2 regions of the Terrisporobacter muris genome follow, and region 1 is predicted to be linked to the other one. Evidence: riboswitches for the same ligand, from Rfam matches in the RefSeq annotation. Region 1 holds a riboswitch; the other holds the start of a gene.

Region 1 (6,996 bases):
GTACTCGTTGCGGTGCAACGATGGTAAAAGAAATAGAAAGAGCTGGAATACCAGTAGTACACATGTGTACAGTAGTACCTATTTCTTTGACAGTTGGAGCTAATAGAATAGTACCAACAATAGCAATACCTCATCCTCTTGGAAACCCAGCATTACCATTAGAAGAAGAACAAAAAATAAGAAGAAATCTTGTAACAAAAGCTTTTAAAGCATTACAAACTGAAATAGAAGATCAAACTGTATTTGAATAAAATGTAGATCAGGAGGTATTTCTAATGAGTATATTAGAAAAAAAGAAAGTCATCATAATTGGTGACAGAGATGGTATTCCTGGTCCAGCAATAGAAGAGTGTGTAAAAACTGCAGGTGGAGAGGTTGTATTCTCTTCAACTGAATGTTTTGTCTGAACTGCTGCTGGAGCAATGGACTTAGAAAATCAAAAAAGAGTAAAGGAATTTGCAGAAGAATTCGGCTGTGAAAATGTTGTAGTTTTATTAGGTGCAGCTGAAGGTGAAGCAGCAGGTCTTGCTGCTGAAACAGTTACTGCAGGTGACCCAACATATGCAGGTCCATTGACAGGAGTCCAGTTAGGACTTCAAGTATATCATGCTTGTGAGGCACAAGTAAAAGACGAATTTGACTCAGGTGTATATGATGAACAAATAGGAATGATGGAAATGGTACTTGATGTTGATGATATAGTTAATGAAATGGCTACTATTAGAGAACAATATTGTAAATACTAAAAACTTATAACTAGTTATCCTTAATATAATATGTGAAAAGTGATGAGTATGGTAAAAATAAAAACATAAAAAAACATGAAAAAACATAAAAAAACTTGTTGCTTATTATAGATAAAGTTAATTATAATCTAATTAATATAGAAAAAATCTATAAAATTAATAAAAAATTAAAATGACAGAATAATAAGATAATTATTATATTAAGGATGACTATTACGGGAGAGACTTGTAATAAGCGCCGAAGGAATAAGCCAATATAAAGCGAATGTTGGGGATACTCTCAGGCAAAAGGACCGTAGTACGACTTAACTCTGGAAAGCATGATATCTTAAGTTTTATCATTAGATATATGTGCACCGAAGGGGCAACTCTACATATTAGGGGAAAACTCTCAGGTTAAATACAGAGCAGAAAGCTAGGGTAGCTTTCTGCTATTTTTATTGCCAAAAAGAAATATTCTGGGGGGATAAATATATGATAATAACTAATAACAACAAGGTACATGAAAAATATAAAAATGATTATAAAATCTATTATAAAGAATGTTCCTTTAGAGAAATCTTACTTTATGTAAGAGACAGAGTGCATGAAGGATATGTACTTTTGACTCATCCACTATCTAGTAGCATAAAACCAAATGAAACTCCATATAAGTCAGTCTTAATATCTGATTATAAAAAATCCCTAGATTACAAATCTTTAATGATTATTGAAAATGCAATTATAACTTATGATAAATTTAAAAAAGATAAAGATTACACTATTGAATTAACAGATAGAATAATTGAAGATTTTAAAATTGTAGATTTATCAATAATTCAAAACGCTCTTTCTTAAAGATTGTGTATTTAGAAGTAAGTGCAATATATTTAGTAGAATTGATTATTCCATAGAAATACTAATATGTTTTAATAGCACTTAGAGTGCTTTTAAATAAATACCTAGCTCAAGTAATAAAATTTATGGAGGTGATTTTTTTGAAATTAGAATTAGGATATGTAAAAATTAAGGACATATGTTTTTCTGATGTTTCAAAAGTGGAAGATGGAGTTATTTATGTTAATAAGCAAGAATTAATTGACTTGTTAATGGAAGATGAAAATATTAAGTCAGTTGACTTAGAAATAGCAAAACCAGGCGATAGTACTCGTATTATGCCAGTTAAAGATGTTATAGAACCAAGAGTTAAAGTTGAAGGACAAGGTGGAATTTTCCCAGGTATGATAAACAAGGTTACAACAGTTGGCTCGGGTAAAACTAATGTACTTAAAGGTTCTGCTGTAGTTACAACAGGAAAGATAGTAGGTTTCCAAGAAGGAATAATAGATATGAGTGGTGAGGGTTCTAAATATACACCTTTCTCTCAATTAAACAACTTGGTAGTAGTTTGTGAACCAGCAGATGGTTTAAAACAACATAATCACGAAGAAGCTGTAAGATATGCTGGATATAAAGCGGCTATATACTTAGGTGAGTTAGCTAAAGATATAACTCCAGATGAAGTTGAAGTTTATGAAACAGATTCAATAATAGAAGGATACAAAAAATACCCAGAACTACCAAGAGTAGCTTATGTGTATATGCTTCAAACTCAAGGATTATTACATGATACTTATGTTTATGGAGTAGATGCTAAGAAAACGATATCTACCTTGATAAATCCAACAGAAATAATGGATGGTGCAGTAGTAAGTGGTAACTGTGTTTCTGCATGTGACAAAAACACAACTTATCATCATTTAAATAACCCAGTTATACATGATTTATTTGAAAAGCATGGTAAAGAGTTAAACTTTGTTGGGGTAATTCTAACCAATGAAAACGTTTACCTTGCTGATAAGGAAAGATCTTCTAACTGGAGTGCAAAATTAGCAGAGTTTTTAGGACTTGATGGGGTTGTTATAACTCAAGAAGGATTTGGTAACCCAGATACAGACTTAATAATGAACTGTAAAAAGATAGAGGAAAAAGGTATAAAAACAGTTATAGTTACTGATGAATATGCAGGTAGAGATGGAAAATCTCAATCATTAGCTGATGCTGATCCTCTTGCAAATGCAGTTGTTACAGGTGGAAATGCAAATATGGTAGTTACTCTTCCTCCAATGGATAAAGTAATTGGATATGCTGAGGTAGCTGATGTTATAGCTGGTGGATTTGATGGAAGTTTACAACCAGATGGTTCAATAGTTGCAGAGCTTCAAGTAATAACTGGAGCTACTAATGAACTTGGATTTAATAAATTAAGTGCTAGATAGTTGAAAGGGGGGTTGAAGATGATAAAAGTTGTTCAATATATAAATCAATTTTTCGCACAAATAGGTGGGGAAGAAATGGCTCATGTTAAACCTGAGGTTAGAGAGGGAATAGTGGGGCCAGGTGTTGCTTTCAATGCAGCATTTAAAGGAGAAGCAGAAATAGTAGCTACAGTAATATGTGGTGACTCTTACTTTAATGAAAATTTAGAAGAAGCTAAAAAAGAAGTTTTAGATATGGTTAAAAAGTATAATCCGGATGTGTTTATAGCAGGTCCAGCATTTAATGCAGGTAGATATGGTGTTGCTTGTGGAACTATAGCTACTGCTGTTAAAGAAGAGTTAGAAATACCTTCATTAACTGGTATGTACGTAGAAAATCCAGGTGCAGATATGTTCAAAAATAAAGTTTACATGGTTTCTACTAAAAATTCAGCAGTAGGAATGAGGGATGCTGTTAAAGTTATGGCTCCTCTTGCCCTTAAACTTGCAAAAGGTGAAGAAATAGGTGCATCTGTTGAAGAAGGATATATGCCTAATGGTATAAGAAAGAACTTCTTTGAAAAAGAAAGAGGATCTAAGAGAGCAGTAGAAATGTTAATTAAAAAGTTAAATGGTAAGGAGTTTACTACTGAGTATCCAATGCCTAATTTTGATAGAGTAGAGCCAAATAAAGCAGTTAAAGATATAAGTAAAGCTAAAATAGCTCTTGTTACTTCTGGTGGTATAGTTCCAAAAGGAAATCCAGATCATATAGAATCTTCAAGTGCTTCTAAATTTGGAAAATATGATATAAGTTCATTTAAGGTATTAAGTAGTGCTGATCATGAAACTGCTCATGGTGGATATGACCCAGTTTATGCAAATGAAGAGCCAGATAGAGTTTTACCAGTAGATGTACTTAGAGAATTTGAAGAGCAAGGTGTAATAGGAAGTTTACATCAATACTTCTATACAACTGTTGGTAACGGAACTGCAGTTGCAAATGCTAAGAAGTATGCTGCTGAAATAGCTAAAGAATTAGTTGCAGATGGTGTTGACGCTGTAATTCTAACTAGTACGTGAGGTACTTGTACTCGTTGCGGTGCAACGATGGTAAAAGAAATAGAAAGAGCTGGAATACCAGTAGTACACATGTGTACAGTAGTACCTATTTCTTTAACAGTTGGAGCTAATAGAATAGTACCAACAATAGCAATCCCTCATCCTCTTGGAAATCCAGCATTACCATTAGAGGAAGAACAAAAAATAAGAAGACACTTAGTTGAAAAAGCATTAAAAGCTTTACAAACTGAAGTTGAAGACCAAACTGTATTTGAATAAAAAATTTGCTTAAATTTAAGATTTTAAAATCTAAAAATTTTAATAATATGGGAGGGGATATAGTGAGTAAGCTATATGATGTCATCGTTATCGGTGGAGGCCCAGCAGGACTTTCAGCTGCATTATATGCAGGGAGGGCAAGATTAAACACTTTAGTAATTGAAAAGAAAAAAGAAGGTGGCCAAATAGCATTAACTTCTGAGGTTGAAAATTACCCAGGATGCTTAGAAGGTGAGTCTGGCCCTACTTTAATAGATAGAATGCATAAACAAGTACTTAATTTTGGAGCTGAGGTTGTTTATGATGAGATAGAATCTGTATTTTTAGAGGGTTCTATAAAACAACTAAGAGGCAAAAAAGATGTATATAAAGCTAAAACAATAATTGTAGCTACAGGAGCTTCATCAAGACCGATAGGCTGTGTAGGCGAAAAAGAATATACAGGAAAAGGTGTTTCATATTGTGCTACATGTGATGGATCTTTCTTTGAAGACCTTGATATATATGTAGTTGGTGGTGGGGATACAGCTGTAGAAGAAGCTATGTATCTTACGAAGTTTGGTAGAAGCGTAACAATAATTCATAGAAGAGATGAACTTAGAGCTGCTAAATCTATACAAGATAAGGCTTTTAAGAACGAAAAAATAAAATTCATGTGGGACTCTAAAGTTAAAGAGTTAGGTGGAGATGGAATCTTAAGCTATATGGTTGTTGAAAATGTGAAAACAGGCGAATTAACAACTATAGAAGCTGATGAAGAAGACATGACTTTTGGATTATTTGGATTTATTGGATATCTTCCAAAGACTGAATTATTCAAAGATATATTAACTCTAGAAAATGGATATATAGTTACAGATGAAGACATGAAGACAAATATTGATGGAGTATTTGCTGCAGGGGATGTTAGAGTTAAATCTTTAAGACAGGTAGTAACTGCAGTAGCAGATGGTGCTATAGCAGCTGTTCAAGCTGAGAAATATATAGAAAATTCGCCATGCTCATAACGCCAACGAGTTGTCTTTGCTTAACATCAGACAACTCCGTTGCTTAAATAAAAAAGGAGGATATAAAATGTTAGTAGTTGATAAAAATACTTTTAAGACAGAAGTTCTTGAAGGTGAAGGATATGTATTAGTAGATTTTTTTGGTGATGGTTGTGAGCCTTGTGCAGCTTTAATGCCTACAGTTGAGGCCTTAAGTGAAAAATATGGAGAGCAATTAAAGTTCACTAAATTAAATACAACTAAAGCAAGAAGACTTGCTATAAGTGAAAAAATATTAGGTTTACCAGTTATTGCTATATATAAAGATGGAGCTAAGATTGACGAAGTTATTAAAGATGATGCAACTGAAGAAAACATCGAAGCAATGATCAAAAAATACTTATAAGGTATGGCGCCAACGGTATATCTTTGCTTCACTGTAGATATATGCGTTGCTTAAAACATCTATAAAAAATGGTTTATAGTATGATGGATGTGTGACTGTAAATTAGTTATATATCTGTTATTAAAATAAAAAAATAAGGACAGGAGGTATTTCTAATGAGTATATTAGAAAATAAGAAAGTCATCATAATCGGTGACAGAGATGGTATTCCTGGTCCAGCAATAGAAGAATGTGTAAAGACAGCTGGTGGAGAGGTAGTTTTCTCTTCAACTGAATGCTTTGTCTGAACTGCTGCTGGAGCAATGGATCTAGAAAACCAAAAAAGAGTAAAAGAATTTGCTGAAGAATTTGGTTGTGAAAATGTTGTTGTTATGCTAGGTGCTGCAGAAGGTGAAGCTGCAGGACTTGCTGCAGAAACTGTAACTGCAGGTGACCCAACATATGCAGGTCCATTGACAGGAGTCCAGTTAGGACTTCAAGTATACCATGCTTGTGAGCCACAAGTAAAAGAAGAATTTGATGCTGGTGTTTATGACGAGCAAATAGGTATGATGGAAATGGTATTAGATGTTGATGATATAGTAGGCGAAATGTCATCTATAAGAGATCAATTCTGTAAATATTAAGAAAATCTATAAATATTAAAATAAATTAGCTAATCGGTAAGGATTACTTATAACTCTTATTGATTAGCTAATTTCAAAATAGGGGGAACAATATGAATAGTGTATTAAAAGCAGCAGGATACATACTTGCTCATACTCCTGATATGGTAATTCATAACGGGACTACTCAAACTACTGAGAGAGTAGTTAATCCAGATTCTGAGTATTTAAAAGTATTAAAAGATCATATAAGAACTTATGATGAAGTGGTAAAATATCCACCAAATCAAGCATATATAGGGAATATAACTCCAGATGAATTATCGAAATATGAAATGCCTTGGCATGATAAAGAAGCTCCAGACGCTAGTAAATATGGTAAGTTTGGAGAAATAATGCCACAAGAAGAGTTTATAGGATTAATGCAAATATGTGATGTATTTGATTTAGTTAAATTAGAAAAAAACTTTGCATCTTTAAGCAAGAATTTATTAAGTGAGAATAAGTTAATCTCATCTGATTTAGTTGAAAAAATTAAAGAAGGTGAAGAATTAGATACTATAATGAAATTTATAGAAGAAGAGCATGCAGAACCTTTATATAATAATGGAGAAGTAGTAGGTTGCATAAAAAATGCTCATGATGTAGACACTAACTTATCTGCACATGTATTAT
Region 2 (3,913 bases), on a different contig from region 1:
GGCAATATATTATAAAACAGCACAACCTGATTTAGCAAGACAAAAAGCTATAAGAGATGCAAATAAAGAAATATATCATAGAGGACCAGATGATGAAGGATATTATGAAAATGATAAGATAAGTTTTGGATTTAGAAGACTAAGTATAATAGACATAGAAAGTGGCCATCAGACCTTTGAAAAAGACAATAATGTGATAATTTTTAATGGTGAAATATATAACCATGAAGAATTAAGAAAAAAATTAGAAGAAAAAAATCATAAATTTACTACTAATTCAGATACTGAAGTACTTTTAACATCTTATATTGAAATGAAAGAAAAATGTGTTGAAAAATTAAGGGGAATGTATGCTTTTTTAATATGGGATGAAGAAAATCAAATTTTATTTGGAGCAAGAGACATATTTGGTATTAAACCTTTGTATTACTTTGAAAATGAAGATTTTATAGCTTTCTCATCAGAGTACAAATCTTTATTACTTTTATCCAATGAAAGAAGTATTGATGAAGAGGTTTTACAACAATATCTATCATTTCAATATACAAATGGTGAAGGTACCATGTTAAAAGAAATAAAAAAAATACCACCACATCATTACTTTACTATAAGAGATGATATACTTACTATAAAAAATTATTATGATATTGATTACAAAACAAGAAATGATATAAGCAAAGAAGATGTTTATAATGTGATTAATGAATCTGTTAAAAAACATTTAATATCTGATGTTGAAGTAGGAACATTTTTATCTGGAGGTATTGATTCATCCATAATAGCAACTTTAGCTTCTAAAATTAACCCTAATATAAAATCATTTTCAGTAGGTTTTGGAATAGATGGATACAATGAGTTAGATATAGCTAAAAAAACTGCTGATGAATTAGGAATAGAAAATATACAAATTAAGGTGAGTCAAAAAGAATATATAAAATCTTTGCCAGAAGTTGTTAAACTACTAGATGATCCGCTAGCTGATCCATCAGCTCTTGGAATATATTTTTTATCTAAGGAAGCGAGAAAACATGTCAAAGTTGTCTTATCTGGAGAAGGAGCAGATGAATTATTTGGAGGGTATAATATCTATAAAGAATATTTTAGTATAAAACCTTTATTAAATATGCCTAATAAACTTAATGATACAGTAAATAAAATAGCTAATATTATGCCAGAAGTAAGAGGTAAAAGTTATTTGATTAGATCAACTACACCCTTAAGAGATAGATATATAGGTAATGCAAAAATATTTGAAAATAAGGAATTAAAAGAAGTTTTAAATAATTATAGTGATAATTTCATTTATCAAAATTCAACTAAATCTATTTATGATGAAGCAGAAAAAAGAGGATATGATTATGTAACTACTATGCAATATATAGATATGAATACATGGCTACCAGGAGATATTTTATTAAAAGGAGATAGAATGTCGATGGGTGCATCTATAGAACTTAGAGTTCCATTTTTAGATAAAGAAGTTCTTGAATTATCTTCTAAGTTAAGTTTAGATCAAAAGGTTACAAAGAACCAATCTAAAGTATTACTTAGAGAAGCATTTAAAGATATAGTTCCAAAACACGTAGTTGAAAAGAAAAAGCTAGGATTTCCAACACCAATAAGAGTTTGGTTAAAAGAAGAATTAGGTGATGTAGTAAGAAAAACTATATTAGATTCAAATATTGATGAATTTATTAATAAGGATTATGCTATAAAACTTTTAGATGAACATATATGTGATAAAAAAGATAATTCCAGAAAAGTATGGACTATATTTATGTTTGCTTTATGGTATCAAATTTTTATTGAAAAATTAAATATACAATTTTAATAATTATTTTGAACAAGTATTATATTTGAATCATTTAAATTTTTTATTGACAAAAAAATTATATGTTATAAAATAGAGTAGTAAAATAAATATGATCGGATGAAAATAATCTTAGACATTACTTAGATGTAAGGCCGAAGAAGCAAAAAAAAGATTTTATCTTAATCTTTTTTGAAACTGACAGGCAAAAGGAAGATTGTTTGACGAAGCTTTGGAGAGAACGGATACCGTCGCCTACGTGGCTATAACCAACTGGCAAAAGGACAGAGTAATAAGATGCTTATTTAGCATGCTTATTACTCTGTCTTTTTTTGTTAAAAAATATAAATTGAATACAAAGCATAACTCTCAAATTAAAAATCATATTTATCTACGAATATACATTTTAAAAATTCATATAAGAGGAGAAAAAATTATTTATGAGAATGATGTTAGTAGGATCAGGAGCAGTAGGAGAATCAATATTAAGGATACTAGAAAGTAGAAAAAATCATAATGAATGGTTAGAATTTGTTTTAGTAGCTGATTACGATTTACAAAGAGCCAATGAAGTAATAGAAAATTTAAAAGAAAAAGAAAATTATAAAGCAGTTCAAGTTGATGCTAGAAATAAAGATGAAATGATTGAATTAATAAAAGAATACAGTATAGATTTTGTAATGGATTCAGCCGCACCATTTGTAAGTAACATAATTTTTGATGCTGCTTATGAGGGTGGCGCAAATTACGGAAGTATGGGAACTTGGTCGGTGCCTATGGATAATCCTAAATTTGGTCTTGGTATAGAAAATAGTTATATAGAACCTATGACTAAGTATAATTTTGATAGACATGAAGAGTGGAAAAAGAAAAATCAGATGGCTTGTATATGTATGGGAATAGACCCAGGTGTTGTTAATGTATTTGCTAAATACGCTGCAGAATATGAATTTGATGAGTTGCATGAGATACACGTAAAAGATGGGGGCAACTTAGAAATACCAGGAGCTAAAGAAAATGACATAACCTTTGGATTTAATGTATGGACTATTTTAGATGAGGTTATGAATCCAAATGTGGAGTATGATAAAGAGAAAGGTGGATTTATAGTAGAAGATGCTTTTTGTGGAGAAGAAAAATTTATCATGCCTGAAGGTGTTGGAGAAAATACTTTGGTAAAAGTAGAACATGAAGAAGTTGTTACTATGCAAAGATATTTAAGTAAATATGGGCTTAAGAAAGTTACTTTCAAAATAGCATTAGATCCATCTTTAATAAATGCATTAAAAGTAATTGATTCTTTGGGGCTTAGAAGTATACATCCAGTAGATGTAGGTGGAGTAAATGTAGTTCCAAGAGATGTAGTTGCAGCTTGTGCACCACAACCAAAAGATATTGGTAATGAAATGACAGGTATGATGCTTGTTGGTGTTCACTGTATAGGTATAAAAGATAAAAAGAAAAAAGAAATATTTATGTATCAGCCTTTTGATAATAAAGAATCAATAAGAAGATGGGGGATGCAAGCAGTAGTAGCTCAAACAGGATTTGGTGCAGCTCTTAGTATAGAACTTATAGGTAGAGGAATTTGGAAAGGAGAAGGAGTATTTTCACCAGAATATTTTGATCCAATTCCATATCTAGATTTAATGAAAGAAAGTGGATTTAGATATGAAATAGTATAATCCTATATTTAAGTGGAATAATAAACTTAAAAAATGATATTAAGTAATTTTATGATTATATGAAATATACTTAATATTCATTTTTAATAATGTGAATTTTTATACAAGGAGAATACATATGATTTTAGACAAAGAAAAATATTTAAAAGTTAGAGCAGTACAAGCTCAAGGAGCTAGAACTGTTAAAGAAGTTAAGGATATGACTGATATAGTTATAGAAAATGATGATGAATATAGCGAGATAGATAGAGTATTACAAAATGCTTGTAAGTGTCAAAATGTATCAGTAAACGAAGTTGTAGAAGCAGTTAAAAATGGTGCAGATACTATCGAGAAAGTTATGGCGGAAACTAAAGCAGGTACTGGATGCGGTAGATGTAAAGCAGTATTACAAAATATTATAGATAATAAAAAATAA

Evidence for each region. A riboswitch is a leader RNA that binds a small molecule or an ion and turns the genes downstream of it on or off. The one in region 1 is predicted to bind glycine.
Region 2: another riboswitch for glycine. It lies ahead of NSA58_RS16935 (saccharopine dehydrogenase family protein); the one in region 1 lies ahead of NSA58_RS05385 (GrdX family protein).

The regions. Positions count from the first base shown of each region.
Region 1 is NZ_JANKBY010000041.1:8,755-15,750, reverse strand. It holds gene grdB (glycine reductase complex selenoprotein B) at 1-251, shown strand, start outside; gene grdA (glycine/sarcosine/betaine reductase complex selenoprotein A) at 276-746, shown strand; glycine riboswitch at 953-1,052, shown strand; gene NSA58_RS05385 (GrdX family protein) at 1,221-1,583, shown strand; gene NSA58_RS05380 (glycine/sarcosine/betaine reductase component B subunit) at 1,724-3,004, shown strand; gene grdB (glycine reductase complex selenoprotein B) at 3,023-4,324, shown strand; gene trxB (thioredoxin-disulfide reductase) at 4,387-5,331, shown strand; gene trxA (thioredoxin TrxA) at 5,399-5,716, shown strand; gene grdA (glycine/sarcosine/betaine reductase complex selenoprotein A) at 5,872-6,342, shown strand; gene grdC (glycine/sarcosine/betaine reductase complex component C subunit beta) at 6,435-6,996, shown strand, end outside.
Region 2 is NZ_JANKBY010000320.1:104-4,016, reverse strand. It holds gene asnB (asparagine synthase (glutamine-hydrolyzing)) at 1-1,831, shown strand, start outside; glycine riboswitch at 1,931-2,037, shown strand; gene NSA58_RS16935 (saccharopine dehydrogenase family protein) at 2,251-3,495, shown strand; gene NSA58_RS16930 ((2Fe-2S)-binding protein) at 3,614-3,913, shown strand.